Moorella thermoacetica: one gene and its partner. The protein of the gene in region 1 interacts with the protein of each later gene in a pairwise test. Links are inferred from orthologs where the notes say so. Each region holds a gene or a part of one and is shown on either strand. Other genes may lie near its edges. The genes, in order: leuS and ligA.

What was found.
Region 2: the proteins of leuS (region 1) and ligA interact in binary tests that used the Escherichia coli proteins (3 or more experiments, as listed by UniProt). The link is inferred for Moorella thermoacetica from one-to-one orthologs.

The regions. Positions count from the first base shown.
Region 1 is NZ_CP012369.1:501,050-513,234, reverse strand. The notes cover bases 6,956-10,096. They hold leuS (leucine--tRNA ligase), read right to left. Parts: upstream 9,701-10,096; coding sequence 7,211-9,700; downstream 6,956-7,210. Other genes in these bases: rsfS (ribosome silencing factor), read right to left, coding at 9,725-10,072. In the rest of the region: MOTHE_RS02555 (DNA internalization-related competence protein ComEC/Rec2), read right to left, coding at 1-680; MOTHE_RS02550 (bile acid:sodium symporter family protein), read right to left, coding at 748-1,713; prmA (50S ribosomal protein L11 methyltransferase), read right to left, coding at 1,764-2,720; MOTHE_RS14070 (globin-coupled sensor protein), read right to left, coding at 2,872-3,609; undecaprenyl-diphosphatase UppP, read right to left, coding at 3,793-4,578; MOTHE_RS02530 (ComEA family DNA-binding protein), read right to left, coding at 4,678-5,352; MOTHE_RS02525 (sodium:proton antiporter), read right to left, coding at 5,487-6,935; bis(5'-nucleosyl)-tetraphosphatase (symmetrical) YqeK, read right to left, coding at 10,244-10,819; MOTHE_RS02505 (RNA recognition motif domain-containing protein), read right to left, coding at 10,918-11,163; nadD (nicotinate-nucleotide adenylyltransferase), read right to left, coding at 11,210-11,863; MOTHE_RS02495 (glutamate-5-semialdehyde dehydrogenase), read right to left, coding at 11,901-12,185.
Region 2 is NZ_CP012369.1:1,986,155-1,998,141, reverse strand. The notes cover bases 2,015-4,957. They hold ligA (NAD-dependent DNA ligase LigA), read left to right. Parts: upstream 2,015-2,457; coding sequence 2,458-4,458; downstream 4,459-4,957. Other genes in these bases: MOTHE_RS09925 (PIN domain-containing protein), read left to right, coding at 4,910-4,957; MOTHE_RS09930 (ribbon-helix-helix domain-containing protein), read left to right, coding at 4,675-4,932; pcrA (DNA helicase PcrA), read left to right, coding at 2,015-2,301. Outside these bases: more of pcrA, read left to right, coding at 133-2,014; more of MOTHE_RS09925, read left to right, coding at 4,958-5,371; Asp-tRNA(Asn)/Glu-tRNA(Gln) amidotransferase subunit GatC, read left to right, coding at 5,709-5,993; Asp-tRNA(Asn)/Glu-tRNA(Gln) amidotransferase subunit GatA, read left to right, coding at 6,011-7,474; Asp-tRNA(Asn)/Glu-tRNA(Gln) amidotransferase subunit GatB, read left to right, coding at 7,474-8,904; MOTHE_RS09905 (HAD family hydrolase), read left to right, coding at 8,917-9,585; MOTHE_RS09900 (XdhC family protein), read left to right, coding at 9,578-10,327; MOTHE_RS09895 (XdhC family protein), read left to right, coding at 10,529-10,858; MOTHE_RS09890 (helix-turn-helix domain-containing protein), read left to right, coding at 10,852-11,388; mocA (molybdenum cofactor cytidylyltransferase), read left to right, coding at 11,408-11,987. UniProt on the Escherichia coli protein: DNA ligase that catalyzes the formation of phosphodiester linkages between 5'-phosphoryl and 3'-hydroxyl groups in double-stranded DNA using NAD as a coenzyme and as the energy source for the reaction.

The DNA of each region.
Region 1 (12,185 bases):
ATAGCCGTTTTTACCCTGCCTTTGGCTGCCAGGGCCAGGCGTACCAGGGGGTTACCTGCCTCTTTTTCCAGCTTGACTATGGCCCGGGGGTCATTGAGCAACATGCGGTTATAAATATAGCGTCGGGCGAGGTAGGCGCGATAGTCAAACTCGCCGGGGTTGCGGGCCGGCGGTGGCGCTGTGAGCTGGCCGTGGACGCGGAGAACGTCGCCGTAATGGTACCGGGGCAGGCTTTTGTTTCTATCCCGCCGGTAGATAACTACCTGGACGTTTTCTTTTATCTTTTTACTATATGCGCCCTGACTGACCTCCCGGGCCGCCAGGGTATAAACGACCCGGTCGGGATAAAGCTGCGGTTCCCCTGTCACCATCCCGGTGAGGTCGAGATAGGTGTCGCGATCGCCCGCAAGTTGACTCTGGTGAAGGCAGTTGTCCCAGGTACTAATAAAAAAACCCATGGCCACAAATCCGGCCAGGAGCAAGTACATCCAGGCGGGCCGTTGCGGCGGCCGCCAGAAGAGGTAGGCCAGGGCCCAGAGGGCCAAGGCTATGACCAGGGGAGAGAGCAGCACCGCGGTATCCCCCGGCGCTACCGCTCCTGCCGCCCCCTCCTGAAAGCGCGCCAGCAACAGGCCGACTATATAGGCTACGGTAACCCAGAGGAGCGGTCGATCACGCATGGGTTAAACTTCGCCAGTCAGGGAAAAGATTCCTGCCCGCCCGTAAAGATATTGCCCTTCTGATCTCCTACCTCCTGGCCAGCCGGGCGGCCGGTGCCGGCGCGCGCCGGGCCCAGAAATTAGCCAGGAAGGAACCGCTCAAGTTGTGCCAGACACTGAAGATGGCGCTGGGCAAAGCCGCCACCGGGGTAAGGAACTTCATGGCCAGGGCCGCCCCCAGGCCAGAGTTCTGCATACCCACTTCGAAGGAAACGGCCCGGGCCTGGGCCTCGGTCATGCGGCAGAGGTATCTAGCGACAAAATAGGCCATGAGGAAACCCAATCCATTATGGAGGATTACGGCGAGGATCACAGCGCCGGCGACGTTGACGAGTTTGGCGGCGCTACCGGCCACCACAGCGGCGATAATTATCACGATGGCGATGACGGAAACTGAGGGCATTACCTGGTTAACCACCCTGGCCCGTTCATTGCCCAGCACCTGCCTGATGACCAGGCCGATAATAATCGGCAGCAGGACAATCTTGGCGATGTCAATAAGCAGGGCCAGGGGTTCTACGGGAATAAACTTCCCGCCCAGGAGCAAGTAAAGGTACGGAGTAATAAAAGGTGCTATCAGGGTCGTGATCGAAGATATGGTTACCGACAGGGCTACGTCTCCTTGAGCAATAAAGGTCATCACGTTGGAGGCCGTCCCGGAAGGGACGCACCCCACCAGTACCACCCCGGCGGCCAGCTCCGGTGGCAATCGTAATATGGTAGCAATGGCAAAGCCCAGCAAGGGCATAATGATAAACTGGAGGGCCACACCAACTACCACATTTAATGGCTGCTGCAGAACCCCGGCAAAATCCCCCATAGTCAGGGTCATGCCCATGCCCAGCATGACCACGCCCAGGAGATAAGAAATATATTTGCCAAGGAATTGAAAGGAGTTGGGGCTGAGCAGGGCCAGGGCGGCAAAAACTATCACCCATAATGTAAAGTACTTAGGAATGATCTCCAGCAAGGAACGGTTTTTCTTTGTTGCCATAACTTAAAGCCTCCTACCGCAATACCTGAGCCATAATTCCAGAACTGGGATTAACATTCGACAGGGTCCGGCAATAGGTTCCGGACAATAAATGTGACCCACTCCCCTGAGGTCAGGGTGTCCTCGACGGCAAACCCGTTAGCCAGCAACGCGTCCTCAACAACCCCGGCTTTACCCCTGGAGATGCCGGAGGCGATAAGGGTTCCCCCGGCTGGCAATACCCTGCCGGCATCCGGGATCATTTTAAGAATAACTTCCGCCAGAATATTGGCCACGACCAGGTCAAAGGGGCCTTCCAAACCGGCAAGCAGGTCGTTATTCCTGACGGTGACTTTGTCTGCGGCACCGTTACGGGCGATATTTTTCCGGGCTACCGCCACCGCCACCGGGTCCAGATCAAGGGCCAGCACCGCACCAGCACCCATTTTAGCGGCGGCCAGGGCTAGAATCCCTGTACCGCAGCCGACATCGACGACCCTGGCCCCGGGCTTGAGGACCCGCTCCAGGGCCTGGAGGCTGAGGATAGTTGTCGGGTGGGTACCCGTACCAAAGGCCATGCCGGGATCTATCTCGATAACTGTTTCCCCGGGGGAAGGAGTATATTCTTCCCAGGTAGGCTTGATGGTCAACCCCTTCGTTACCCGCACCGGGTGGTAGTATTTCTGCCATCCGTAGGCCCACTCCTCTTCCCTGGCCAAGCGGTACCTGACAGTCGCAGCTCCCGGGTCCAGGCCCACTGCTGCCAGGGCCTTTACCCTGGTCTGAATCTCCCCGGCCCTTTCTTCCTGCCAGGAAACCACGGGAAGGTAGGCCCTGACGCGTACCCCGGACGCGGGATAATTAGCCGGGTCAAGGGCATAGATCTCTCCGTAACGATCTTCCCATTTGCGGGTAAGGTCGGCACTATCCTCAATGACCACCCCTGTGGCCCCGTAATCCTCCAGGATCACGGCCACGGCTTCCACCGCTTCCGCGGTGGTCAGCACCTCCACTTCTACCCACTGCAAAGGCTCTATCTACCTCCACTAATTGATCAAAGGAGCAATTCCCCCGGAGGTGTAAAAAACCGGTCCCCGGACCGGTCAAGAAGCTATCCCCCCTTCCCACCGCCAGCCTGCGGGGTACGCGGGTGCTTATGACAGTGCGAAGTTATAAAAACTACTCCTTCCCTGTTTGTTGCATGCGCGCCAGGAGGCGGTGGTTTTCCTGGACCTTCTGGGTGATATCCCTGGCGGACTGGGACGTCCTGGCTGCCAGGTCCCGTACCGCCTGGGCGACGACAGAAAAGGTGCGGCCGTGCTCCCCGGCCCGGGCGGCCTCGATGGAGGCGTTAAGGGATAGAATCTTGGTCTGTTCGGCAATATCGCCGATAATCTTGGCCACGGCAGCAATCTCATCCTGGAAGTGGCCAAGCTGCTGAAGCTGGTCGATGATGTAGTTTTCGATGGCCAGCTGCATATCAAAAATAATCCGTTTGGTAAAGGCCTCCAGCAGGCGCAAACATAAATCTGGATCGTCGGCATGATAGTGCCAGATAACGCGGCGGATCTCGCTAAGATAAATCCGGTAGGCCCCCAGGTACCACTTGGGATAGAGGCCAATTTTCTGGTGTTTCTTTCCAATGCGCAGGCGGCCGGATATGTACTCCCCGTCTATGCGCGGCGCGGTCAGGCTGATGAAGTAAGCCTTCTGGGTCTGGGTCAGCCGTTCGAGGGTGCTATGTTGTTTAATCATGTTCTCCAGGTAGGGGTACTGTAAGAGGTGATCGTAGAAGGTCTTGACTACTGCATCAGCCTCTTTGATAAAGATCTCCTTTTCAGCCTCCATAAGGCCGAGTTCAGCCTCGCTGAGGGTCAGGAAACGTAACTGTTCGGCATAGGCATCATTAGCCACCATTTGGCGAACCTCCCCTTTTTCTCCTGGATGGAACAAATTTCGCCCTCGACCGGTATTTTCCTGCTCAATATTTTTTCTAGCCCGCAATTTTTTCTTATCCTGCGACCTTTTTTGCCCCCGGCCCGCTGGTACAGATTACCTTCAGGCTCTGATTACGCGATCGCCATGAACGTCCCCGCAAGTTTAACGGCGAAGCCAGAAAACCGCCACGATCAGGGCGGCCAGCAAGATGCGGTAGCCAGTAAACAGGAGATAGCTGCCGCGGCGGAGGTACTGGAGCAAAAACTTGATGGCCAGGAAACCGACAACAGCGGCTGTCAGGACACCGGCGATAAAGGCCAGATTGACTTCGTGCAGGGGTAACTCTTTTAACTTTAAAAGCGCCGCCCCGGCGATGATAGGAACAGACATGAGGAAGGAAAAACGGGCGGCTGTCTCCCGTTCCATGCCTGTGAGGAGCCCGGCCGTCATGGTAATGCCGGAACGAGAAACGCCGGGAATGATTGCCAGGGCCTGGGAGATACCGACTATGATACCGTCAAAGAGGTTGACGTCGTCCAGCTGTCTCCTCTTGCGGCCCACCCTGTCGGCCCACCAGAGGCCGAGGCCCATGAGGGTAAGGGTCAGGGCAATGAGGAGGGGCGAGCGGAAAATGGTCTCCGCCTGTTTTTCAAAAAGCACACCAAAGATGGCCCCGGGGATAGAAGCGACGATTAAATACCAGAACAGGCGGCCGTCCTGGCTCCGGGGTTGGCCCAGGCCGCTGAGGACCAGTTCGATTATATCCCGCCAGAAATAGGCTACCACGGCAATCAGGGTACCAAGGTGCAGGGCGACGTCAAAGGTCAACCCCGGGTCGGGCCAGCGGAAAAACCAGGGCGTTAAAATCAGGTGGGCGGAACTGGAGATGGGTAAAAACTCACCCACCCCCTGGACGAGGCCCAGGACTATGGCCTGCAAAACAGTCATTATCCATGCGCTCCTTTACTGGTAAGCACTACAGACCAAGTTTATCTTGGCCCTTGGCGGGTGTCAAGGTCCTATAGGCTCCGTCAGGTAATTAATTATTTAATTTACGGTGATCAGGTCCTTGAGATCGGCAAACTTTTTGGCACCGATACCGGAGACATTTTGCAGGTCTTCAATGGTGCGGAAGGGACCCTTCTGGGTCCGGTAGTCGAGAATGCGCTGGGCCAGGGTCGGGCCAATCCCCGGCAGGCTGTCCAACTCGGCCAGACCGGCGGTGTTGATATTTACCTTGCCCCCGGTCCTGGACGAAGAGCTGCCAGCTGGGTTCCCCGGGGCCGCTCCCGGGCCGGTGGCAGCGCCGGCCGGGGCATTTACCCTTGCTTCCTCTCCCTGGCGGGGTACGATTACCTGCTGGCCATCACTTAAAGGAGCGGCCAGGTTCAGGGCGTTGGGGTTCGCTTCCGGGAGCACGCCGGCCAGGTGGATGGCCTCATTGACCCTGGCACCGGCTGGGAGCTCGTAAACGCCCGGCATTTTTACTGCCCCGGCCACATGGACCTGAATGGTAGCCGGATTATTGGCGGCCGCCTGTCCCTGGCCAGCGCCATTACTGCTGTTCCCAGGAGCCCCGGCCTGCTCCCCTGGTATCACCCGGGGCAGGTCTGCTGCCGCCTGCCGTTCCCGCCAGCTACCATACTGGATGCCGGCTCCGAAGATGAGAGCCACCGCCAGGGCTGCTGCCAGCCAGCGTACGCGCCTGTCCCACTCCCACATGCTGCATCACCCCGGAAGAAATTTCTTCCTGGAATTAATTACGACTCAAAAGGCCATCTTCCTGCCAGCGACGACATAATTTTCGCCGGGATTGGATCCCGGCGAATGATGGAAGGCCGCCCCGGGGCGGCCCTTTAACGGAAGAAAATCAAGGTGTCCAGGATAAATAAAGGAATTAAAATCCCTATCGACCAGCCCATGTAGCCGAAAAAGCTGGGCATGCGAATATTATTCTCTTCCGCTATTGACCGCACCATAAAGTTGGGGGCATTACCGATATAAGTATTGGCACCCATAAACACGGCGCCGCAGGATATGGCCAGGAGCATCTTGGGAGCCACGACACCCAGGGTGGTAGGCACCCCGGTGGTTGCCCCCAGGCTGGTAGCGGTGGTCAGGAATACCAGGTACGTCGGGGCGTTATCCAGGAAGCTGGAAAGGGCTCCCGTGGCCCAGAAAAATTGGGCCGGGTGAGTTAAGCCCAGTTCCGCGCCGCGGGCGTGGAGGATGGCCAGGGCCGGAATCATGGTCATAAAGATACCGGCAAAAAGGATGGCTACTTCCTTGATGGGACCCCAGGTAAAGCGATTATCTTTACGAATATCCATAGAAGTAGTCTTCCATGACAGGAAAGCCGCCAGGAGAATGGCCAGGTCGCGGATTATGTTGGTGTAGGGCAGCACCACTGCTTCTTCGCCGTGGCGGAAGATAGTAATGCCGTAAAGGTTCCCGGTTTGCTGGTCGGCAAAGGCCGGGTTCTTGGCCAGGATACTACTTAAAATAACAGCGCCGACAATGATACCCAGGTAAATAAGATTCTGTAAACCCTCTACCCGCAAGGGGTCCTGCCCGCCCTTTGCCCGGGGCACCTTTTCTTTACGGTAAAAGTAACTATCCAGGAAGTAGTAAAGGGTGAGGAGGATTAGTACATTAAATCCCATGGGCAGGATTAACCTCATGGTCCAGAAGAAGGGCACCCCCCGTAAATAACCCAGGAACAGGGGCGGGTCGCCTACGGGGGTGAGGGCCCCGCCGATATTGGAAATGAGGAAGATAAAAAAGATGATTATGTGGGCCTTGTAACGCCGCCACTCGTTGGCCCGGATAACCGGCCGGATCATGAGCATGCTGGCTCCGGTGGTCCCAATCCAGCTTGAGAGGATCGTGCCCACCAGCAGGAGCAGGACGTTCACACCCGGATTACCCCGCAGGGTACCACGAAGAATGATTCCCCCTGCCACTACGAAGAGACCGAAGAGAAGGATGATAAAGGGCAGGTAATCCAGGAGATACACTTCCACTGCCTGGGTAAAGGCCGTACCGCTCCCGAAGGCAATTAAGAACGGTACAAAGAAAACCAGGGACCAGAACAAGCTTACCTTCCCCATGTTGTGCTCCCACCAGGAGGCGTTGACCAGCGGCCAGATGGCAATGGACAGGAGCATCCCTACAAAGGGTAATACGCTCCATAAAGGTAACATTTTACCCAGCTCGTTTCCTGTCGCCGCCCATGCCACCCCCCCGAGGGGCAAAAAAGAGCCGCAAAGAAGCAAGGTTAATACCGCAACTCTTTTAATGCTCATCTCCACCTGTCCCTTCTCTGAGAATACAATTTTCGGGCCAATTCCATAATAAAAAAACATCGCCCCCCTGGATAGTGAATCTTGTCCACCAGGGGGTTACCCTGACCTGGAGCGGGGCCCTGTTATCCCAGGTGGATGACTTTTTTGCCCTTAGGCTCCAACTCCCGGTCAGGGTCGCCGATGATCCCTGGCGGCTGTCGCGGGGGTACAGTCTCTGTCCTGCAGAAATTACCCCGATTTGGAAGGCCCCCAGGTTCAACAGGTTTAGATGTCCATCAACTGGCCCGGCGAGCTACCACATTGACAAGTTTATCAGGGACAACAATGACCTTTACCACCTGCTGTCCGGCCAGCAGGGCTGCCACCTTATCCCGGTTCAGGACGAGTTCCTCGATTTTCTCCCTGGCCAAACCTGCCGGCACCTGCATCCGGTCTTTTACCTTACCGTTAATCTGGATTACTAGAGTGATCTCCTCTTCCACCAGGGCCTCAGGGTCGTACTGGGGCCAGGATTCCCGGTGAACGCTTTCCTGTCCACCTAGGCCCTGCCAGAGTTCCTCAGTAATATGGGGGGCAAAGGGAGCCAGCAGGGTTACCAGCTTGCGCAAGACCTCTCCCATGAGAACCAGATTCTGCTCCTCTTCCGGAACAGTGTCCTGGTAACGATAACAGCCATTGACCAGTTCCATAATAGCGCTGATGGCCGTATTAAAGTTAAAGCGTTCCTCCACATCCTCAGTAACTTTCTTGATGGTGGCGTGGAGGAGGCGCCAGAGCTCCCGGTCAGCATGGCTCCTGATTTCCAGGCTGCCTCCCGCCCTGCGGACTGCGTCAGCGTAGGAACCTACCAGGCGCCAGACCCGGTTTAAGAAGCGGTAGCAACCCTCCACTCCCTGGTCGCTCCACTCCAGGTCCCGCTCCGGCGGGGCGGCAAAGAGGATAAAGAGGCGGGCCGTATCCGCCCCGTAACGATTGATTATCTCCTCAGGACTGACGATATTGCCTTTGGACTTGGACATCTTGCTGCCGTCCTTAAGGACCATTCCCTGGGTCAGGAGGTTCTGGAAGGGCTCCTCCACCCCTACCAGGCCGAAATCATGGAGGGCCTTGGTGAAGAAACGGGCGTACATCAAATGGAGGATGGCGTGCTCCACCCCGCCGATATACTGGTCCACGTTCATCCAGTAGTCGACTTTATCCCTCTCAAAGGCCCGATCCTGGCTGTGGGGACTGGTATAGCGCAGGAAGTACCAGGAAGAACAGACGAAGGTGTCCATGGTGTCCGTTTCCCGCCGGGCCGGGCCGCCACACCGGGGACAGGTGGTATTAACAAACTCCGGGCAATAGGTTAAGGGCGATTCCCCTGTGGGTCTGAATTCCACTCCTTCGGGCAGGATAACCGGCAGGTCTTCCTCCGGTACCGGCACAATACCGCACTGGTCGCAGTAGATCATGGGTATGGGGGCGCCCCAGTAACGCTGGCGGGAAATGAGCCAGTCCCGCAGGCGGTAGTTCACCCTGGCCCTGCCCCTGCCGATACTCTCCAGGTATTCAGTAACCTTCTGAATACCCTCCCGGTTGGGCAGGCCATTAAAGGGACCCGAATTCACCATAATGCCGTCTTCTACATAGGCCGCTGCAAGCTCTCCGGCCGGCAACTCCGAACTGGCGGGCCGGATAACGACCTTTACAGGCAGGTCGTATTTGCGAGCAAATTCAAAGTCCCGCTGGTCATGGGCCGGTACCCCCATGACGGCACCGGTACCATATTCCATGAGGACATAGTTAGCAATCCAGATGGGCACCCGTTCGTTATTTACCGGGTTAATGGCATAGGCACCTGTAAAAAGACCTTCCTTTTCCTTTTCCGTGGCGGTGCGATCCAGGGCGCTCAAATAGCGCGCCGCCTGGACGAATTCCTCCACCGGCCCCTCATAGGGCGTCCCGGCGGTTAACTTCTCCACCAGGGGGTGTTCGGGCGCCAGGACCAGGTAGGTAACGCCGTACAAGGTGTCGGGTCGCGTGGTGAAAACAGGAATCTCTTCGCCGCTACCCTCCACCCGGAAGACTACTTCCGCACCGGAACTCTTGCCAATCCAGTTCTCCTGCATGATCTTTACCTTATCCGGCCAGCCCGGGAGCTTTTTCAAATCCTCCAGCAGGCGATCGGCATAATCGGTAATGCGGAAGAACCACTGCTCCAGGTCTTTACGCATTACCGGGGTATGGCAGCGCTCGCAGGCCCCGTCTACCACCTGTTCGTTGGCGAGGACGGTAGCGCAGGAGGGGCACCAGTTGACAGCAGCCTTCTTGCGGTAGGCCAGGCCGTGTTTATACATTTGCAGAAAAAGCCACTGAGTCCAGCGGTAGTAGTTGGGGTGGCAGGTGGCCACCTCCCGGTCCCAGTCGTAGCTGATGCCCATGGCATGGAGCTGGCGGCGCATGTTGGCAATATTGCTCCAGGTCCACTCCGCCGGCGGGATGCCCCGGTGGATGGCGGCGTTTTCCGCCGGCAGGCCAAAGGCATCCCATCCCATGGGATGGAGGACGTTATAACCCCGCATCCGCTTGACCCTGGCCACTACATCACCGATGGAATAGTTCCGGACGTGCCCCATGTGCAAGTTGCCAGAAGGGTAGGGGAACATCTCCAGGCAGTAAAATTTGGGCTTATCGGGATCCTCCGTTACCCGGTACAGGTCGCTGGCCTCCCAGCGGCGTTGCCATTTGGGTTCGATCTCTTTGAAGTTATAGCGTGCTTCCATAAATGTCACTCCATACTACCAGACTCAAGGGCTCTCTATGGCTACTCTCCGGGCATCGCCCCAGAGGCGCTCCAGGTCGTAGAACCGGCGCTCTTCTTCGAGAAAGATATGGACTACTACGGCACCATAATCCAGCAATACCCATCGAGCCGCCTCCAGGCCTTCCCGGTGGAGGAGTTCCACCCCGGCTGCGTCCAGGATCTCTTCGACCCGGCCGGCTATGGCCTGAACCTGGACGGTGGAGGTACCGCTGGCGATGACGAAATAGTCGGCAATGAGGGTTATGCCCTGCAGGTCAAGGATAACCGGATCAATTCCTTTTTTCTCCAGCACCGCCTGGGCCGCCAGCTGGGCTACCCGGCCTGCATCCATAAATTTTAGCCTCCTACGTAAATAGGGTTCTACAATTTAGGCTATTAGTTGGTTTCCTGGGGGCTGGTTTGAACTATATTAACTCCATGCCAGATTTTCTTTCTTTTGCTGGCGATTGCTGGCCGTCATAAGCGGCCCGTCCGCATATGAATTAGGGTGGAAAGATTACTTTCAGGCGCTGGTTTCCTCCTGGCCGGACAGGAGGAGATAGTTTCGGGCCTCGATGGTGACCGGGTGGAGGGGTTGGCCTTTGCCCACGAGGTAAAGAATACTGGTTTCAAAGGCTTTCAGCAGGGCCGCATTTAAATCTGCGGCTGCCAGCCGGCGCAGTTCTTCCACCCCGGGAAAACGGCGTTCCGGTTCAATAACATCCGCCAGGTAAATAATCTTATCCAGGGCCGTCATGGCTACGGCTCCTACCGTATGCCGGGCGACGGCCTGGAGAACCGCCCGATCTTTTATGCCCAGGTCCTGTTTGATAAGTAAAGCGCCAACAGGGCCATGGAGCAAAATGGGGAGCCGTCTTTCCAGTTCGCAGGTTATCAGTCCGGCCCCTGCGGCCAGGGTCAGGAGCTCCCCAGGAGGTAAATCCCGGGCATAATCGTGTAACAGGCCCGCCAGGCGGGCCTGCTCCGGATCGACCTTATTTTTGCTTGCCAGCCGGGCAGCTGTACCGGCTACTCCCAGGCTATGCAGATAACGCTTTTCTGATAACCTGGCAGCTAAAATCTCCTGATAGTTAGCCATTGTTCCTATTCCACTTTCTTTCTTCCCTCCGCCCTGATGCTTAACAAAAACCCCCTATTATATTAATAGGAGGTTCAATACGCCCGGGCAGTATGGGCCTAGGAACGAGCCCGAGCTTCGTTGACGGTAAGGATACGCCCGCCCAGTTCGGCCCCGTTCATGGCGGCGATCATCTGATCTGCGTCGGCATCGTTTACTTCTACGAAGCCAAAGCCCCGCGACCGGCCAGTCTGGCGATCGGTGATAATACGTGCGCTCAACACTTCGCCGTGGGAAGCAAAGGCCCTCGCCAGTTCTTCCTCACTGGTAGCCCAGGGAAGGTTACCCACATACAGGGTACGCACCAATGCCTTTCACCTCTTCTTAGATGTTATTTAGTAGTATATAGTCCTAGCCCTTTTCGTATACACCATCTAACCGGGGCCGGTATAATCCCCGGGAGCGGATATACTCTTCTACTGCTTCCGGCAGCAGGTATTTTATAGGTTTGTTGTTTTTTACCCGCCAGCGAATGTCAGTAGAAGAAATGGCCAGAGCCGGGACTTCGATGAGATGAATACGGTGCCTACCCTCGACCGGTAACTGGGGCCTGGATTCCTCGAGCCGGTTCAACTGAAAACCAGGTCGCGTGGCAGCAATAAAATGACACTCACGCAGGAGCGTGTCGACATCCTTCCACGTCAAGATTTCCAGGATTGCGTCGGCACCGGTAATAAAGTAAAGCTGGACTTCAGGGCCGTACTCCCGCCGGAACTCAGCAACTGTGTCGACGGTGTAGGAAAAACCCTCCCGATCAATCTCGCTCCGGGATACCTCGAAATACGGATTACTGGCTGTAGCCAGCAGGGTCATCTGGTAACGGTATTCCGCGTCGGTGACCGGGTAGTCCTTTTTATGGGGAGGGCGCCCGGATGGGACAAAGATCACCTTTTGCAGGGCGAACTCCCAGCGAGCCGCTTCCGCAGTCACTAGGTGACCGTAATGGATGGGATCGAAGGTCCCGCCCATAATCCCTACCCGTCCGGGACGGGTAACTAAATTCATCATTTCCTCCAGATTCCCTATGAAGTTATTTTATCAATTACTGGCGGATCTGTCCACTACCAAAAATAATATACTTAAAAGTTGTTAGTTGTTCCGGCCCCATGGGACCACGGGCATGGAGTTTCTGGGTACTGATACCAATCTCGGCCCCGAAACCGAACTCGTAGCCATCGGTAAAACGCGTTGAGGCATTGACGTATACGGCCGCCGCATCCACCCGGGCCAGGAATTCCCGGGCCGTCTGGTAGTTGGTCGTAACAATGGCTTCCGAGTGTTTGGTGCCGTAACGATGGATATGCTCCAGGGCGCTCTCAAGGGAGTC
Region 2 (11,987 bases), 1.5 Mb from region 1 along the record:
ATTTTTCAACCTGCTGCATTATATGCATTACCTTCCTGGAAGGGGAAAAAGAAGGCCGTTTCCTTGCAGGTTTTTTGGCTGCCGGGGCGAATATAACCAGGGCTTAGGAGTGTGAAGGTATTGGCAGATTTTATGGCTTTACTCAATGGTCCCCAGCAGGAGGCCGTCAAGCACCGGGGCACACCCCTCCTGGTCCTGGCCGGAGCCGGCAGCGGCAAGACCCGGGTCCTTACTTACCGGGTGGCCGCCCTGATTCAGGAAGGTGTTCGCCCGGAAAACATCCTCGCGGTTACCTTTACCAATAAAGCGGCCCAGGAAATGAAAGAACGCCTGGAGGGCCTGGTAGGGGAGGCGGCCCGGGGCCTCTGGGTCAGCACCTTCCATTCAGCCTGTGTCCGCATTCTGCGGCGGGAGGCCCACCTCCTTGGTTATCGGCCGAATTTTGTCATCTACGATACCGACGATCAGCAGGCGGCCCTTAAAGAGGTCTTAAAAGAGTTAGACCTGGATGATAAAAAATATCCGCCTCGTTCCCTGGCTCAGGTCATTAGCATGGCCAAGAACGACCTTAAGACACCGGAGCGTTTCCTGGACGGCGCGGCCACCTTCCGGGAGCAACAGCAGGGGCAGATTTACCGCCGTTATCAGGAGAAGCTGCGGGAATTAAACGCCATGGACTTTGACGATCTTATCATGCAAACGGTCTTTCTCTGGCAGCAGAATCCCCTGGTATTACGTTACTACCAGCAGCGCTGGCAGCATATCCTGGTGGACGAATACCAGGATACCAACCACGCCCAGTACATCCTGGTGCGTCTCCTTGCCGGTAAAGGGGACAACCTCTGTGTCGTCGGCGACCCGGATCAGGGTATCTACGGCTGGCGGGGAGCTGATATCGGTAACATACTGGCCTTTGAGGAGGACTTCCCCCGGGCCCGGGTGATTCTCCTGGAAGAAAACTACCGGTCCACCCGGCCCATCCTCCAGGCCGCCAATGCCGTTATCCAGCATAATGAGGGGCGCCGGGAGAAACGCCTCTGGACACGGCGGCGGGAAGGAGAGCTGTTGCACCTGTACCGGGCGACTGACGAGCGGGATGAGGGGCGGTTTATCGCCGGCGAGGTTTACCGCCGGCACCAGCAGGAGGGGCGGCCCTTCAGCGACTTTGCCGTCCTCTACCGCACCCATGCCCAGTCGCGGGCCCTGGAAGAGGCCTTTATCCAGGCCGGTGTCCCCTACGAGATTGTCGGCGGCCTGAAGTTCTACCAGCGCAAGGAGATTAAGGATATCCTGGCCTATCTGCGGGTAATTGCCAACCCGGACGATAGCCTCAGCCTGTTGCGGATTATCAACGTCCCCCGGCGGGGTATCGGCGAGGCCACCCTGGCCAGGCTGGAAGCCGCCGCTACCAGTGAGGGGGAGAGCCTTTACCGGGTCCTGGAGCGGGTGGACACCATCCCCGGCATCCCGGCCCGGGGCCGGCAGGCACTGCGGGAACTGGTGGAAATGCTGGATAACCTTCGCCAGCAGCAGGAAAAAATAACGGTGACGGACCTGGTGGCTACCATCTTGCAAGAGACGGGTTATCAAGCAGAACTGGAGGCGGAGCGGACTCCTGAGGCCCAGGCCCGGCTGGAGAACTTGAAGGAATTCCAGACGGTGACCCGGAGCTACGACCAGGGGGCTCCGGAATCATCCCTGGGAGATTTCCTGACCCAGGTAGCCCTGGTGGCGGAGAGTGACACCTATAGCGGCAATGCCGCGGTGGCCTTAATGACCATGCATACGGCCAAGGGACTGGAATTCCCGGTGGTCTTCCTGGCCGGCCTAGAAGAGGGGGTTTTCCCCCATTTTCGCTCCCTGGACGACCCGGCGGAGATGGAAGAAGAACGGCGACTCTGCTATGTGGGCATGACCAGGGCCAGGGAGGTCCTGTATCTCACCCATGCCTGGACGCGTAACCTTTACGGTAGCACCATGAGCAATCCTCCCTCCCGGTTTCTGGATGAGATACCGGCCGACTTGATCCAGGGCGAAGGAACCGGCCTGCGGTCCGGGGTCCTTAGCCGGACCAGTGAGGAACGGGATGACCGGGGCCGATCAACCCGGCGCCAGCCGGCACCGGCAAGGAGCACCCGGGCCTCCTGGCAGGTGGGGGACAAGGTCCAGCATGACGCCTGGGGCCTGGGCGTCATAGTAAAGATCAGCGGCGAAGGCGATGATGCCATCATCAGCGTCGCCTTTCCCGGGCGGGGCATCAAGCAACTGGCCCTCCGCTACGCCCCGATTAGGAAGGCTTAAGTACGCGTAACCCTATGGGAGCTCTTTATGGAGACGCGCCGCTGCTATCCTGGGAAGTTCAGTTTTCAGGAGTTGGCAGAGAGCCGTTGGGTAACTATTTGCGTGGTGGGACATAGCAGCGGCTGCACAGGAAATATTATCTCCGGGGGAATAGGTATGGATTTAGCTGCTGCCCGGCAACGGGTGGAAGAATTGCGACGCCTGATCGAAGAACATAACTACCGCTACTACGTCCTCGACCAACCCTCGATCAGCGACCGGGAATACGACGCCCTGATGCAGGAACTCATAGCCCTGGAGGAGGCTTACCCCGAACTCCGGACCCCGGACTCCCCCAGCCAGCGGGTAGGGGGTGCACCCCGGGAAGAGTTCAACCAGGTGCGCCATCCCCAGGTACTGCTGAGCCTCAACGACGCCTTTAATGAAGGCGACCTGCTGGAGTTTGACCGTCGCGTCCGGGATTTGGCGGGCCGCCCGGTGGAATACGTCATCGAGGCTAAAATTGACGGCCTGGCTGTAGCCCTCACCTACAGGGACGGCCTTTTTACCCTGGGCGCCACCCGGGGAGACGGCCAGGTGGGAGAGGAGGTCACTGCGAATCTCAAAACCATTCCCGCCCTGCCCCTGCGCCTGCGCCGGCCACTGCCTTTTCTCGTGGTCCGAGGGGAGGTCTACATGCCCAAGGTCGCCTTTACCGCCCTGAATGCCGCCCGGGAGGAAGCCGGGGAACCCCTCTTTGCCAACCCCCGTAACGCGGCCGCCGGTTCACTGCGCCAGCTGGACCCGAAAATAACGGCCAGTCGCAGCTTGAGCCTCTTTGTTTATCAGGTAATCAGCCTTACCGGGGCGGAAGTTGCCACCCAGGCCGGGGCCCTGGACTTCCTGGCGGAGCTGGGCTTTCCCGTCAACCCTTACCGGGTCGTGGCCCCGGACATTCAGGCCGTCCTGGAGGAGGTAAAAGCCTGGACGCCGGAAAGGCGGGCGAGTTTACCCTATGAAATCGACGGCCTGGTCATCAAGGTCAACGACCTGGCCCTTCATTCCATCCTGGGGGCGACGGCCAAAGCCCCCCGTTGGGCTATGGCCTATAAATTCCCGGCTGAACAGGCCACCGCCAGGGTGGAGGGGATTATCCTGCGGGTCGGGCGCACGGGGGTTCTGACCCCCACGGCCGTCCTCACCCCGGTCCGCCTGGCCGGAACCACCGTTAGCCGGGCCACTTTACATAATGAAGATTATATCCGGGAGAAGGACATTCGCATCGGCGATACAGTCATTGTTCAGAAGGCCGGCGATATCATCCCGGAGGTGGTGGCTGTTATACCGGAGCGGCGTACCGGGTCGGAAGAGGTCTTTACCATGCCGGAGCGCTGCCCGGCCTGCGGGGCTGCGGTAGTGCGGCCGCCGGGGGAGGCGGCCCACCGCTGCACCGGCGGTCTGGCCTGTCCGGCCCAGGTCCTGGAGGGGATTATCCACTTCGCTTCCCGGGGGGCCATGGACATCCAGGGCCTGGGTCCGGCCATCGTGGCCCAGCTCCTGGAAGCCGGCCTCATCCACGACGCCGCCGATCTCTATTATTTAAAGGAAGAAGACCTGTTAAAACTGGAGCGCTTCGGCCAGCAGTCGGCCAGCAATCTTCTGGCAGCCATTGCTGCCAGTAAAAAGCAACCCCTGGAACGCCTCATCTTTGCCCTGGGTATCCGTAACGTCGGTCAGCGGGCGGCCCGGGTCCTGGCCGATCATTTCGGTTCCCTGGATAAACTGGCCGCGGCCACGGTAGAGGAATTGACCGCCCTGCCCGATATCGGCCCCCGTATTGCCGAGAATATCCGGGAGTTTTTTGGCGAACCCCGGAACCGGGCCGTACTGGAAAAGCTTAAAAAGGCCGGGGTGCGGCTGGAGGCTTTGAATGCAGCAGCCCCGGCCGGACCCTTAACCGGCAAGGTCTTTGTCCTCACCGGCACCTTGCCGGGTATGACCCGCCAGGAAGCGGAGGAACTGATCACCAGGGCGGGGGGTAAAGTCAGCAGCAGTGTGAGCCGGAAAACAGACTATGTAGTCGCCGGTGAAAAACCTGGCTCCAAGTTAGACCGTGCCCGGGAACTGGGAGTGCCGGTAATCAACGCGGATGGGTTGCGACAACTCTTGCGCCAGTAATCCTTTTGGGAGGCCCCGCGTTTGTTGCTTTATGCCGGCATACTCTTCGGCGGCGTCCATTTCACCGAGCGTTAGGTAAAGGGGCGGGGAGATGCAGCAAAAATGGTATCTAAAAGATCGGGTAATACCCTTAACGAGGAACCACGTTGGAAACAAGCCTGGTTGATGCCACCTGACAATGTATAATATAATGTATATACGAAGGGGGCGATAGGCATGGAAAGGATGATCCGTAAACAACTATATCTAAGTCCTGATCAAAACTTTATTCTCAAAGAGACCGCCAGGGAAATGGGGATAACGGAAGCGGAATTAGTCCGCCGGGCTATTGATAGGCATATTGATACTTTTAAGTGGCAAAAGAAAGACAGTAAAGCTTGGGATAAGGAAAGAGAGTTTATCCAACAATGGATTAAACAAGGGCCGGTTAATGGCAAGCGCACATGGAAGCGTGAAGACCTGTATGAGCGCTAAAATATTTGTTGATACCAATGTAATGGTCTATGCCTATGATCGTTCCGAACCAGAAAAACAAGAAAAAGCCTTACAGGTACTTGAGTTTTTAGCAAAGAGAAGAATTGGCGCCATTAGTGCCCAGGTGCTAGCTGAATTTTTTGTGACCGTCACCCGTAAAATACAGCAACCCCTAACAGCAGAACTGGCTTATCAGCGGGTCCAAAACTACCTTGCTTCCTGGACGGTTCTTGATTTGACAGGCTTAATTATTATTGAAGCGTCCCGGGGTGTTCGCGAATATCAGCTATCTTATTGGGATGCCCAAATTTGGGCAACGGCCCGCTTAAACCAAATTAATATTGTTTTGAGTGAAGACTTTAATCCGGGTTCTACTTTGGAGGGCGTTTCTTTTGTTAACCCGTTTGACGGGGATTTTAGCCTGGAATCCGTGATCTAAATCTCCATCTTCTTGGTAGACGGGTTAAAGCAGCTATTGCGCCGCTAACGATTGGCCGCTAAAGATGGGGGGGGGTTAGAGAATGATACCCATAAGGATTTTCGCCGTTTTACCCTTCCTGGTGGCCCTGTTTTTCGCCGTAACCGGTTTGTTCCAGTGGCTCTATCACTATGCCGGAGGTGTTTAATTTAAAAAAGGTCACTTTCTGGCAGGCCCTGTGGTTGTTGCTTATTCTCGGTATTCTTTTCGGCGGTGCATGACGACGGCTCAACATTGCCGTCAGCCAGCCTCTTTGCTATAATTAGGCAGAAAGTACGCTGGAAAAGGTGGTTAAAGTATGCCCATTAGCACTGCAGAAGTCGAGCATGTGGCCCTGCTGGCCCGTCTGAAGCTCTCTCCGGAGGAAAAGACGGCCTATACCGAGCAGCTCAATGCCATCCTGGAGTATATGGATAAATTAAACGCCCTGGATACCAGGGACGTGGAACCCACCGCCCACGTCCTGCCCCTGCGCAACGTCTTTCGCGACGATTGTGCCCGGCCCGGACTGCCCCGGGAGAAAGCCCTGCAGGGGGCTCCCGAAGTTAGCGAAGGCCAGTTTAAAGTACCGCGGGTAGTATAGGCCGGGAGGTAGAAAAGATGGAATTATATTACTTAACAGCCCATGAATTGAGCGACCTGTTGAACCGTAAGGAAATCAGCTCCGAAGAAGCCACGGCGGCCATCATTGACCGGATTGAAGCCGTCGACGGCCGGGTCCAGGCTTATCTAACCCGGACGGCGGAACAGGCCCTGGAAGAGGCCCGGGCTGTGGATGCCGCCCGGGCCCGGGGTGAAACCCTGGGACCCCTGGCCGGGGTGCCCATGGCCCTGAAGGACAATCTCTGTACGGAGGGGGTGCGGACCACCTGTTCGTCCCGGATGCTGGCAGACTGGGTGCCTCCCTATGACGCCACCGTGGTCCGGCGTCTTAAAGAGGCCGGGGCGGTGATGCTGGGCAAGCTCAATATGGACGAGTTCGCCATGGGTTCTTCCACGGAGAATTCCAGTTTCTTCCCCACCCGGAATCCCTGGGACCTGGAGCGGGTGCCGGGAGGTTCCAGCGGCGGCGCCGTGGCGGCGGTGGCTGCCGGCGAAGCCTATTTCGCCTTAGGGTCGGATACGGGCGGTTCCATCCGCCAGCCGGCTTCCTTCTGTGGCGTCGTGGGGATGAAGCCCACCTACGGCCGGGTATCCCGTTACGGCCTGGTGGCCTTCGCCTCCTCCCTGGACCAGATCGGCCCCATTACCCGCGACGTCACCGATTGCGCCCTGGTCCTGGAGGCCATTGCCGGGCATGACCCCCTGGATTCTACGTCCGCCGATCTGCCGGTGCCCGATTACCGGTCGGCCCTGAAGCCGGAAGTGAAAGGCCTGAAGATAGGCGTTCCGCGGGAGTATTTCGGCGCTGGCATGGAACCGGAGGTGGCGGCCATTGTCCGGCGGGCTATTGCCAAACTGGAGGAACTGGGAGCCGTTTGTGAGGAAACCTCCCTGCCCCATACCGAGTACGCCCTGCCGGCCTATTACCTGGTGGCCCCGGCCGAGGCCTCGTCCAACCTGGCCCGTTATGACGGCGTCAGTTACGGCCTGCGGGTGCCGGGCAAGGATATTATCGAGATGTACATGAATACCCGCAGCCAGGGTTTCGGCCCCGAGGTCAAACGGCGGATTATGCTCGGCACCTATGCCTTGAGCTCGGGCTACTATGATGCCTATTACCTGAAGGCCCTTAAGGTACGAACCCTTATCCGCCGGGACTTTGAAACGGCCTTCGAGAAATACGATCTCCTGGCCACGCCTACCTCCCCGACGGTGGCCTTCCGCCTGGGTGAAAAGGCGGGAGACCCCCTGGCCATGTACCTGTCCGACCTGTGTACCATCCCTATTAACATGGCCGGGCTACCGGCCCTGTCTTTGCCCTGCGGTTTCAGCCAGGGACTACCCGTCGGCCTGCAGCTGATTGGTCGGCCCTTTGCCGAGGCCACCCTGTTGCAGGCAGCTTATGCCTTTGAACAGAGTACGGAATACCACCGGCGGCGGCCGGAACTGGGGGTGGCGTAATGGAATACGAAGCTGTAATCGGCCTGGAAGTCCATGCGGAACTGAAGACGGCTTCCAAGGCTTTCTGTAGCTGTAGTACGGCCTTTGGCGGCGAGCCCAATACCCACGTCTGCCCTGTTTGCCTGGGGCTGCCCGGGGTATTGCCGGTTATTAACCGCCAGGTGGTTGAGTTCGGTCTGAAAACGGCCCTGGCCCTCAACTGCCGGGTGGCGCCCTTCTGTAAATTCGACCGCAAGAACTACTACTACCCCGATCTCCCCAAGAACTACCAGATTTCCCAGTACGACCTGCCCCTGGCTACCGGCGGCTACCTGAAGATCAACGTCGACGGCCAGGAGCGGGTAATCGGTATCACCCGGGTGCATATGGAAGAAGACGCCGGCAAACTCGTCCACGTGGACGGACCCGGCGGGGGTTACTCCCTGGTGGACTACAACCGCACCGGCGTACCCCTGCTGGAAATCGTCTCCGAGCCGGACCTGCGCTCTCCGGCGGAGGCCCGGGCTTATATGGAAAAGCTCAGGGCCATCCTCCAGTACCTGGACGTTTCCGACTGCAAGATGGAAGAGGGATCCTTGCGCTGCGACGCCAATGTCTCGGTGCGGCCCCGGGGTTCTCAAACCTTCGGCACCAAGACGGAAGTAAAGAATATGAACTCCTTCCGCGCCCTGCAGCGGGCCCTGGAGTACGAGATTGAGCGCCAGATTGCCATTCTGGAGGGCGGCGGCCGGGTCGAGCAGGCGACCATGGCGTGGGATGAAAGCCGCGGGGTAACAACCGTTATGCGGACCAAGGAGCAGGCCCACGACTACCGCTACTTCCCGGAACCGGACCTGGTACCCCTGGAAATCGACGCCGCCTGGATCGAACGGGTACGCCGGGAGCTTCCGGAGCTGCCCGATGCCCGTTGCCGGCGTTTAATGGATACCTTCGGCCTGCCGGCCTACGATGCCGGGGTGATAACCAGCTCCCGGGACCTGGCCGACTACTTCGACCGGGTAGTGGCCCGGTATCCCGATGCCAAGGTTGTCAGCAACTGGATCATGGGCGACTTCTTACGGCTGTTAAACGCCCGGAACCTTGAGCCCGGCCAGGCGCCGGTACCACCCGAGGAACTGGCAGACCTCCTTGAGTTGCAGAAGGAAGGCACCATCAGCGGTAAGATCGCCAAGCAGGTCCTGGAGGAGATGTTTGCCAGCGGCAAAGGCGCCCGCCAGATTGTCCAGGAAAGGGGCCTGGTCCAGATCAGCGACACCGCCGCCCTGGGGAAGATTGTCGACGAGGTGCTGGCAGCCAATCCCAACGTGGTGGAGGACTACCGCAACGGCAAGGAAAAGGCTCTGGGCTTTCTGGTGGGCCAGGTAATGAAGGCGACAGGGGGGAAAGCCAACCCCGGCCTGGTGAACAAGCTCCTTAAGGAAAGGTTATAGGGAGGCCTGCCCTTGTTTGCCGGCGTACTTTTTGATTTTGACGGCACCCTGGTGGATACTTCCGAGCTGGTTATCAAGTCCTTCCAGCATACCCTGGCGCCCTACCTGGGCCGGGTGGTGGCCCCGAAGGAGGTTTACCCTTACTTTGGTGTTACCTTGAAGGAGGGCCTGGCCGCTTTCATGCCCGACCACCTGGACGAGATGCTCCATGAGTATCGTCGTTATAGTGCCGCGCACTTTGATGACCTGGTCCGGCCCTGTCCTGGGGTCCGTGAGGGTTTGCAACGATTGCAGCAGGCCGGTATTAAACTTGGAGTAGTCACTTCTCGATTACGTGATACTACCCTCTACGGTCTGGAACTCTGTGGCTTGACTTCTTTTTTCCCGGTGATCGTTGCCGCCGAGGACGTAACCAGCCACAAGCCGGGCCCGGAGCCTGTCCGTTACGGCCTGGAACTCCTGGGAGTGGAGGCGGGGGCGGCAGCCATGATCGGCGACAGTCCTCACGATATCCAGGCGGCCCGGGCAGCGGGCGTCACCAGCGTGGCCGCCGGCTGGAGCAGGGTGCCCCGGGACCAGATCCTGGCCGCCGGCCCGGAGGTACTGGTGGCCAGCATGACTGAGTTTGTCGATTTCTGCCTGGACGGTCCTAAGGGGGGGAGGCTGGCTCAGAATGGGTAAACTGGCTTTTTTCCAGGAGCTGCTTGCGGCCCTGGAAGAACAGCGACCAGCGGTAGCGGCTACAGTGGTCAAGGTAGAAGGAGAGGTCCCTGGTATGGCGGTCGGTTCTCACTTCCTCTGGATGCCTGACGGCCGCTACGAAGGGCCGGGAGCAGCCGTCCTGGAGGAGACCCTGGGCGAGGTGGCGCCAGAGGTCCTGGCCGGGCACCAGCCCCGGCTGGAAACCGTGAAGGTTAAAGGTGGTAACATCACCCTTTTCCTGGAGCCGGTGCTTCCTGAACCCCGGATTTTAATCCTTGGCGGCGGCCATGTAGGCCAGCAGGTGGCGGCAGCGGCCAAACTGGTAGGTTACCGGGTAACGGTGGTGGACGACCGGCCCGATTTTGCCAACAAGGCTTTATTTCCGGCTGCTGATCGGATCATCTGCGCTCCCTTTACCACCGCTCTCCAGGAGATCGAGATCAATCCATCTACATTTATCGTCATTGTCACCCGGGGCCACCGCTATGACTATGAGTGCCTGCGGGCGGTCATCCAGGCCCCGGCGGCTTATATCGGCATGATTGGCAGCCGGCGCCGGGTCCAGGGGGTAAGGGAACGCCTGCTGGAGGAGGGGGTCGATCCGCAGGCACTGGCGAGGGTCCATGCTCCCATAGGCCTGGATATCGGCGCCGAGACCCCTGCCGAGATCGCTATCAGTATCCTGGCGGAGATTATCCGGGTGTACCGCCGGGGAGTTTAGATATTGCCGCCAGTCATGAGCTGGCGGTAATTTTTTAACCATCGGGTTACTTCTGCTAGCCTTTGCTTACTTGCTCATGTTTATGACCGCCCAAGCAAGAAAAAATGGATTAAAATCTCCTGAAAAAGGAGGAAAAAGTGTTAGCTGCGTTGTAATTATCTTTAATGACTTGCAGCAGCCTAAAGCAGGGGGGCGAAGGATATGGACCGGGAGCTTATCGGTGAAGTCATTAAGTCATTGCAACAGGGTAAGCGCTGCGCCCTGGCGACCATTATCCAGGTTAAGGGTTCGGCCCCCAGGGAAGCTGGTACCAGGATGCTTATCAGCGCCGATGGCCATATCCAGGGTACAGTGGGCGGTGGTTGCGCCGAAGCGGCCATTCGCCAGCGGGCTCTAATGGTCCTGGACAGGGGGCGCCCGGAGATTTATCACCTGGACCTGACGGCCGACACGGCCGAAGACGAAGGCATGGTCTGTGGCGGCGTCATGGACGTATTTATTGAACCATTGGAGGTAATAGGGGAGTGCTAGGGAAAAAGATACGCCAATTGCGCCGGGAGCGGGGGATGAGCCTTAAGGATGTGGCCGAAAAAACGGGCCTGACTTCTAGCTTCCTGAGCCAGGTTGAACGGGACCTTGCAGACCCGTCAATCACATCCCTGCGTAAGATTGCCGAGGCCCTGGATATTCCGATCTTTTATTTTCTCTTAAACCCTGAGGATCATAGCCCGGTGGTCAGGAAAGACCAGCGCAAGGTCCTGCGCTTTCCCCAGTCCCACCTGACCTATGAACTGCTGTCTCCGGATCTGAACCGCAATATGGAGGTTATGATGGCCCGCCTGGAACCGGGGGCGGCCAGCTGTGACGAGCCCCTGGCCCATCCGGGGGAGGAGTGCATCGTCGTGCTCCAGGGGGTTATGGAAATAGATATCGGTGGCGAGGTTTTCCGGGTAGAAACGGGGGATAGTATCTACTATTACGCCTCAATCCCCCATAAACTCTGGAGCGTTGGCGAGGAAGAACTGGTCTTTATTTCCGCTATTACCCCGCCGCAATTCTAGGGGAAGGACTTGTATCTCAATGCAACTGCGCCAGGCTTTAGATTTACAAGCCAAGGAGATTATTACCATGGTGGGGGCCGGGGGTAAGACTTCGGCCCTTATTTGTTTGGCCCGGGAGCTGGCGGCCGCCGGGAAACGGGTAATTGTAGCCCCTACCACCAGGATGCTCCCCGGCCAGCTTTCCCGCCTGGCCGAACCTATTCTCAACAGTGACGGTAACTGTTTAACGAAAACTGTCAAGTACCGCTTGCAGAGAGAAAATCTGATTACCTGCGGTTCCGGTATCGATGACCGGGGCAAGGTAATAGGTCTTGACGCGGCCACGGTAGCGGCCCTGGGCGATCTGGACGTCGATTACCTGCTCCTGGAAGGTGATGGGGCGGCGGGCGCCCTCCTCAAAGCCCCGGCGGCCCATGAGCCGGTCATCCCGCCGGTCACGACCATGGTGATCGCGGTAGCCGGCCTGCCGGTCCTGGGCCAGCCCCTGGCCCCGCCCTTTGTCCACCGGCCCCGACTAGTGGCCGGACTCCTGGGACGGGGAGAGGACTGTCCCCTGGCGACAGCCGATGTAGCCAGGGTTCTGGCCTACCCGGATGGGG